One region of the Hafnia sp. CBA7124 genome, then DNA from elsewhere that is predicted to be linked to it. Evidence: predicted binding sites of a transcription regulator. Region 1 holds the regulator's gene; the other holds the start of a gene.
What was found. Region 1 encodes CRP, which controls carbon source genes, mostly activating them, when cyclic AMP is high. Its sites were predicted from a motif close to ATGTGANNNNNNTCACAT; they were not measured.
Positions count from the first base shown of each region.

Region 2: a site for CRP is predicted at 2,147-2,164, ahead of CPY98_RS10555 (arabinose ABC transporter substrate-binding protein). Genes of this name have one in related genera too.

Region 1 is NZ_AP017469.1:4,175,768-4,179,983, forward strand. Features, by position in the region: gene CPY98_RS18995 (MFS transporter) at 1-518, opposite strand, end outside; gene CPY98_RS19000 (LysR substrate-binding domain-containing protein) at 710-1,621, shown strand; gene CPY98_RS19005 (OsmC family protein) at 1,627-2,034, opposite strand; gene crp (cAMP-activated global transcriptional regulator CRP) at 2,364-2,996, shown strand; gene CPY98_RS19015 (YccS/YhfK family putative transporter) at 3,040-4,216, shown strand, end outside.
Region 2 is NZ_AP017469.1:2,297,567-2,301,782, reverse strand. Features, by position in the region: gene araA (L-arabinose isomerase) at 1-330, opposite strand, end outside; gene CPY98_RS10560 (ribulokinase) at 357-2,033, opposite strand; gene CPY98_RS10555 (arabinose ABC transporter substrate-binding protein) at 2,431-3,411, shown strand; gene araG (L-arabinose ABC transporter ATP-binding protein AraG) at 3,525-4,216, shown strand, end outside.

The DNA of each region.
Region 1 (4,216 bases):
GCCAAAATACCCAACGAAGCAAAAGACCCGCGCCAGCCAATATGTTCAAGACAATATACCGCCACCAACGGGCCTAACGTCATCGCCAGCCCCGCCGAGGACAGCAGAATAGACTGCGCAAAAGTGCGCTGTTCAACGGTGAAATTTGCCGTCACCGCTTTCGCACAGGAGGTCGGATAGCCCGCATGTCCCATTCCCGCCAGAAAACGAAACGTCAGCAATAAACCAAAAGTGAGCCCCAGCCAGCCGAAGCACATGGCAAACCCACCCAGCAGAAAGAGTGAGCTACACAAGACTTTTTTGAATCCAAAGCGATCGTTCAGCCAACCGGCGGGGATCTGAAAAATGGAATAGGCGAGAAAAAAAACGCCGGTGATATAGCCTAATTGCTCAGGCTGGAGGGAAAACTCCCGCTCGATAGGCAACAGAGCAAACCCCACCACGGTTTTGTCGATATAAACGATTGCGTAGCCGATAAACAATAAGAAAATCATCAATGAACGGCGCTGAAATTGCATAGCCAAACTCCTCGCTGAACGGCGTCAACCCTGACAGAGGCTCAAACGCATAGGGGTGCTTATGTGATGTGCATCACTTTCTTTTTATTAACTGCGCGCCAGATGGCATTGATGAAAATATCGTCTTTACCCACACCGTGTAAGATGTCATTTTTTTTGGGGTGATGCTTTTTATTGATAGGGGAAGCGCGGTGAAATATCTGCCAAAAATTCAGCAGCTAAAAACGTTTCAGGAAGTGATTCGTCGAGGAAGTATTCGCGCCGCCGCGCGCGCGTTAAACCAGTCACAGCCTGCAATAAGCAGAGCGATCAAAGAATTGGAACATACGCTGAATACGCAGCTTATCTTGCGTGGAGCTAAAGGAATGATGCTGACTGAAACAGGAAGCGCGTTTGCGGCACGCTCGCAGCTTATTTTGGAAGAATTACAGCGAGCGGCAGATGAAATTGAGCAGATAAGCCAATATTCTCAAGGTTCAGTGTCTGTAGGCTTTTCATCGCTGATTGCGCTAACCGTGTTTCCTCAGGCCGCTGATACCTTTAAGTCTCAGTTTCCACAGGCCAATATACACGCCAAAGAAGCGCAGCTCTCGACGCTTCTACCGGCCTTGCGTGAAGGGCGACTCGATTTTGCCATCGGCACGCTAACAGTCGAAACTACGCCAATAGATCTGGTACGTGAGCCGCTATTTGAATCGCCCTTTTGCATTATCGCTCACCGCGACAACCCATTTTCTCAGGCTAAATCGTTAGAAGAGCTGAAGCACGCAAAATGGCTGATACCTGAAACCGATATGGGCTACTACCAGCAGCTAGAATCAGCCATGGGGAATTTTTACCACCAGCTTAGTCAATCACCGATCCGAACGGACTCCGTGGTGTGCGGATTAAGCATGGTGCAACAGGCACAATACCTCACCATCGTGGCCCGGGCGATGCGGGAACCGCTGGGATTAGGCAATACGCTCTGTGCATTGCCTATCGACGATTTACCCACCGCCCAGTATTGCGTGTTCTATTCACAAAAATCGCCGCTGACCTTAACGGCGCGGCGATTCTTGGATTTATTACGTTGGGAATGCCAAAACTATGCTTGGGAGTAAAAACGTTACTCAACCACGATAGTTTCAAAGCTGTGAGTAATATTCACCGCTTGACCCAACATCAGCGCTACCGAGCAATACTTCTCGGCCGATAAGGCGACTGCGCGTTCAACGGCTTTATCAGTCAGTCCTTTGCCGGTAACCACGAAATGCAGATTGATGTGAGTAAACAAACGAGGGGCTTCTTCGCGGCGCTCAGAGGTTAATTTTACTTCACAGTCGCGCACGTCCAGTCGCCCTTTCTGTAAAATAGAAACCACGTCAATCGCGCTGCATCCACCCGCAGACATCAGCACCATTTCCATTGGGCTTGGTGCTTTATCGCCAGCGTTTCCATCCATAAGAATTTGATGCCCTGAAGCGGATTCACCCAGAAAAGTCATCCCTTCAACCCATTTCACTCGTGCCTGCATGTTTATCACCCCTTTGGTTAAATTTTGGCATCAGACTACGCTTTCTATAAAAAACAGGCAATCAGAGGCCTCACTTCTTGATGCTGAAGCGAGACAACACAAGACACCTGCACAAAGCTGTGCTACAAACTATGCCGAAATGGATCTTTATGGATTGAAACGGGTATAGATCAATAACTCTAGGAAATAATTACCTTAGCCTATTACTCTATATCTCGATTATGAAGTGCTATACAAGTTAATAAGCAAAGCCCCGTGCCACGATAAGCACACTGTCAGGATCAGTATCCCGATATTAGGGCAGCGATAACAACAGAGGATAATAGCGAATGGTTCTCGGCAAACCGCAAACAGACCCGACTCTTGAATGGTTCTTGTCTCATTGCCATATCCACAAGTATCCGTCCAAAAGTACCCTGATCCACCAAGGTGAAAAGGCTGAAACCCTGTACTACATCGTTAAGGGCTCCGTTGCTGTATTGATTAAAGATGAAGAAGGCAAAGAAATGATCCTTTCTTATCTCAATCAGGGCGATTTCATTGGTGAACTAGGCTTATTTGAGGAAGGGCAAGAACGTAGCGCCTGGGTTCGTGCAAAAACCGCCTGTGAAGTGGCTGAAATTTCTTACAAGAAGTTCCGCCAGCTCATTCAGGTCAATCCAGATATTCTGATGCGCCTGTCTGCTCAGATGGCTAGCCGTTTACAGGTTACCTCTGAAAAAGTCGGCAACCTTGCATTCTTGGACGTAACCGGTCGTATCGCTCAGACCCTGCTGAATCTGGCCAAACAGCCAGATGCCATGACTCATCCAGATGGTATGCAGATCAAGATCACTCGTCAGGAAATTGGCCAGATCGTTGGCTGCTCCCGTGAAACCGTTGGTCGTATTCTGAAGATGCTGGAAGATCAAAATCTGATCTCCGCACACGGAAAAACCATCGTCGTTTACGGCACTCGCTGATAGATGACGCCCGTGTAGCCCTGCTGCACGGGTTTCTTTAGCTATGTGGCGGCGGTTCATCTACCACCCGGAAGTCAACTACGCACTGCGTCAAACGCTGGTGCTGTGTCTTCCTGTGCTATTCGGCCTGTTGATAGGTAATCTACAACTTGGGCTGATGTTCTCTTTAGTTCCCGCCTGCTGCAATATCGCCGGGCTCGATACTCCGCATAAACGCTTTATTAAACGATTAGTCGTTGGCGGCAGCTTATTTGCCTTCAGCAGTTTTCTGCTACAGCAATGCTTACTCTGGCAAATTCCCCTACCGCTGATCATGCTCGGTTTAGCCTTGTTGCTTGGCGTTAACGGTGAAATTAGCCCGCTACACGCACGGCTTATGCCTGCCGCGCTGGTTGCCTCTATTTTTACCCTGAGCATGGCGGGAAGCGTACCGATCTGGCATGGGCCACTGCTGTATATTGTCGGCACTATTTGGTATGGCGCTTTCACCTGGTTTTGGTTTCTGCTGTGGAAAGGGCAACCGATCCGCGAGAACCTCAGCCAGCTCTACGTTCAGCTTGGCGACTACATGGAAGCCAAATACAGCCTGCTAACTCAGCATATCGATCCTGAAACCGCGCTGCCTCCGTTGCTACAACGCCAGCAAAAAGTGATGGATCTTATTGCTCAGATCTATCAGCAAATGCACATGCTATCGTTGGTGCATAATCCTGAATACAAACGCCTGCTGCGCTATTTTCAGGTCGCATTAGACTTGCAAGAACACATCACCGTTAGCCTGTCTCAGCCTGATGAAGTGCAGAAGCTGGTCGAAAAAAGTCAGGCCGAGGCGATATTACGCCGCAATGCTCAGGTCATTACCGAGCGACTTAAAACGGTTGCCGACGATATTTTGTATCACCGTTATCCCCAACATTTCTCGATGGATAATGAGCTATCGGCGCTAGAAAAACTGTCTAATCAGCACCCAGATAACCCCGTTGGCAAATTCTGTTATTATCATTTTAGCCGTGTGGCTCGCCTGCTAGAGCGCCAACGCCCACTATATCAACGCAATCTGATGTCCACTCAGCAGCGGCTTCCCTTCTGGCCTGCGCTGCGCGCCTATCTTTCGTTGAAGTCGGTAGCACTGCGCAACGCCGCACGATTAGGTATTACGCTGGCTGCGGGCAGTAGCCTCGGCATGTTATTCCATCTGCCAAAGCCCTATTGGGTTTTGC
Region 2 (4,216 bases), 1.9 Mb from region 1:
AATCTGGGCATTAAACTGGGTGTGGAATTGAAGCAATGGTTTTTCTAGGCGGCGTAGCCCGTTGATCCACATTTTTGCTGGAGAAAACGTGTGTAGCCAGACGAGCAGGCCAAGACAGTTGTCCTGATAGTTCGCGTCGCGGCACAGCGCAGTAATTTCATCGGGCGTAGTCGCTAACGGTTTTTGCACCAGTTTGACCGGTAAACCCACTTGATTAAGATGGGCGACCACTTTTTCGGCCTGCTCCTTTACCTGCTGTAACGTACGCTGACCGTATAAATGCTGGCTACCGATAACGAACCAAACTTCGTTTTGTTGGAACTGTTGCATGATGACTCCGTAAATTCTAAATGGAATTAATGTTTGACGGCGGCGTAGCAGGGCTCAGCGCTCTGACACCACTGCTGGTAACGTTCATAAAGCTGTTGGAAACGCGCCACGCGCTCGGGGTTAGGGTGTAACGTGCGCTCAACTTGGCTGGCCATGTTCTGCTGGGCGGTGGCGATATCGGGATAGGTGCCTGCGGCGACGGCGGCAAAAATTGCGGCACCTAACGCACAGCACTGATCGGAGGCCACGATTTGCACCGGGCGATTCATCACATCGCAGCATACCTGCATGATCACCGGTGATTTACGTGCGATCCCGCCGAGTGTCAGGACGTTTTCCACCGGTACGCCCTGATGTTCAAAGCATTCCATGATGGCGCGGGCGCCAAAGGCCGTCGCGGCAATAAACCCGCCGAACAGTGCTGGCGCATCAGTTCCTAAATTAAGATCGGCGATTACGCCTTTCAGACGCTGATTGGCAAAAGGCGTACGGCGGCCATTGAACCAGTCCAAAACGACGGGGAGGTGATTAAGATGCGGCGCTTTGGCCCACTCTTCAGTGAGCGCTGGCAACAAGTTTTTTATGGTGTTTGCTAGCTGTGGTTCCAGTTCTGGATGCTGTTTGGCGACCTGATGCAACGGCCAAGTCAGCAAACGGCTGAACCAAGCATACATATCGCCAAACGCCGACTGGCCGGCCTCTAGCCCGATATAGCCTGGGATCACGCTGCCATCAACTTGTCCGCAAATGCCAGCAATGGTGCGATCGCCGATTAACTGTTGTTCGGCAATCAGAATGTCGCAGGTAGAAGTGCCAATCACTTTTACCAACGTATACGGCTGTGCACCCGCACCGACGGCGCCCATATGGCAGTCAAAAGCGCCGCCGGAGAGAACAACATCGGTAGAGAGGCCTAGGCGCTGCGCCCATTCATCGCTTAATTTCCCCACGGGAAGATCGGCGGTGTAGGTTTCGCTAAACAGAGGCTGTTGCAGGTTTTCGCTGAGGCAAGGATCGAGCGCTTCAAGAAATTCGCGTGGAGCAACACCGCCCCATGATGGATGCCAAAGGGCTTTGTGTCCGGTGCTGCAACGGCCACGCTTTAACTGATGCGGCTGCTGTTTACCGCACAACAGCGCAGGCACCCAGTCGCAAAGTTCAATCCAAGAGGCTGCGGACTGACGTACCGCGCGATCTTGACGGCTGATATGCAGAATTTTCGCCCAGAACCACTCAGACGAATACACGCCGCCGATATAGCGCGTGTAGTCAGGGAACGAACCGTTGCGGCATAGTCGGTTGATTTCCTCAGCTTCTTCGATAGCGGTATGGTCTTTCCACAACACAAACATCGCATTCGGGTTATTGGCAAATTCCGGCAGTAATGCCAGCACATCGCCGTCATCATTAATCGGCGCTGGCGTTGAGCCGGTGGAATCGACACCGATCCCGACCACCGCAGCACGTTGTTCCGCACTCATTCTTGCTACCACAGCTTTGATCGCCTTTTCGAGCGATTCAATATAGTCGAGCGGATGGTGGCGAAATTGGTTGGCGGGCGCATCGCAAAACAGTCCTTGTTTCCAGCGCGGATAGTAGACGACTTCGGTATCTAACTCCTGACCGGTCACACAATCTACGGCGAGCGAACGCACCGAGTCACTACCAAAATCCAGCCCGATTGCAATGGGGTTCACGCGCATTCCCTATCTCCTGTTATATAGATTTCACTGCTAACCAACATAGGAAATAGGCCCCCTTTAGCGTGAGGATGGCTTAGCTACATGTATGTATTTTTCAGCTACGACTTGCTTTTATGTGACCCGCATCAAAAGTTTTGAATGTTATTGAATTGCTAAATATATGCACAAAATGGCTGTATTTTTCTGGTGTGATTTTGCTCTCTATTTGTTCTTTAATTAGCCGCTACAACTTAGCCCGTCCTACACAACGACCTTACATTGCAGCGTGATATCAATATGTTTGGTATCTGCTGCGCTAAACCCCCTAAATTCGTACACCTAGCTTTGCGTCGTTAAACAGCATGGTCTGTATGACAAATCTGCTACATAAGAATGACGAAATTGGAGAGTTAGAAATATGCATAAATTCACTAAGGCTTTGGCTGCCATTGGACTGGCTGCCGTTATGTCACAATCCGCTATGGCCGAGAACATGAAACTCGGTTTCTTGGTTAAGCAACCGGAAGAACCTTGGTTCCAAACGGAATGGGCATTTGCCGATAAAGCCGGAAAGGATTTGGGATTCGACGTGATTAAAATTGCCGTTCCCGACGGTGAGAAAACGTTAAACGCGATTGATAGCCTCGCTGCCAGCGGTGCTAAAGGCTTTGTCATTTGTACTCCCGATCCCAAGTTAGGCCCTGCGATTATCGCTAAGGCGCGTAGCTACGATTTAAAAGTCATCGCCGTCGACGATCAGTTTGTGAATGCCAAAGGCAAGCCGATGGAAAATGTGCCATTGGTGATGATGGCGGCCAGTGAAATTGGCGCGCGCCAAGGGCAAGAGCTGTGGAAAGAGATGAACAAGCGCGGCTGGAAAGTCGATGAAACTGGGGTGATGGCGATTACCGCCGATGAACTGGATACCGCACGTCGCCGTACCACAGGCTCAATGGATGCATTAAAAGCGGCGGGCTTCCCTGAAAAACAAATCTACAAGGTGCCAACCAAGTCGAATGATATTCCCGGCGCGTTTGACGCGGCCAACTCCATGTTAGTTCAGTATCCGAAAGTCAAAAACTGGCTGATCGTTGGCATGAATGACAACACCGTTCTTGGCGGCGTGCGCGCAACGGAAGGCCAAGGATTTAAAGCCGATAACGTCATCGGTATTGGTATCAACGGCGTCGATGCGGTTAGCGAACTTTCTAAAGCCAACCCAACGGGCTTCTACGGTTCTCTGTTACCAAGCCCCGATATCCATGGCTACAAGAGCATCCAGATGCTGAATGATTGGGTGACGAAAGACGTTGAGCCCGCCAAGTTCACGGCGGTGACCGACGTGGTGCTGATCACGCGTGATAACTTCAAAGAAGAGCTGAAAAAGAAAGGGTTATAGCGGCAGTCTTCATTTTAAAGTGAAACGGATCTCGTACTTCGAGGGCGAGATCCTATCAATTCATGACTTTAGCCAACTGTTGCTTTGGTCGCAGGCTGGCAAGGAGAGGGTTTATGACCTCCAACGTACCCTATTTGGAATTCCGTCATATCGGGAAAACATTTCCTGGGGTGAAGGCGCTGGATGACATCAGTTTTAGCTGCCAAGCCGGTCAGATCCATGCCCTGATGGGCGAAAACGGCGCGGGAAAATCAACGTTGCTGAAAATTCTCAGCGGCAGCTATACGCCGACGCAGGGTGAAATTGTGCTTAAAGGCGAGTCGGTTCAATTCAATAAAACCACCGATGCGCTAGATGCTGGCGTGGCCATTATTTACCAAGAGCTGCATTTAGTGCCTGAAATGACGGTGGCTGAAAATATTTATCTGGGCCAGTTACCGGCTAAAAAAGGCTTCGTGAATAATTCACTGCTGAATTACGAAAGCCGTTTGCAGCTTGAACATTTAGGGTTGGATATTGATCCGCAAACGCCGCTGAAATATCTCTCCATCGGTCAGTGGCAGATGGTTGAGATCGCTAAGGCACTGGCACGAAATGCCAAAGTGATTGCTTTTGATGAACCCACCAGTTCGCTGTCGTCGCGGGAAATAGAACAGCTATTTCGCGTGATCCGCGAACTTCGGGCGGAAGGGCGCGTGATTATCTATGTGTCACATCGCATGGAAGAGATCTTCGCATTGAGCGATGCCATTACGGTGTTTAAAGACGGCAAATATGTAAAAACGTTTGTCGACATGCAGCAGGT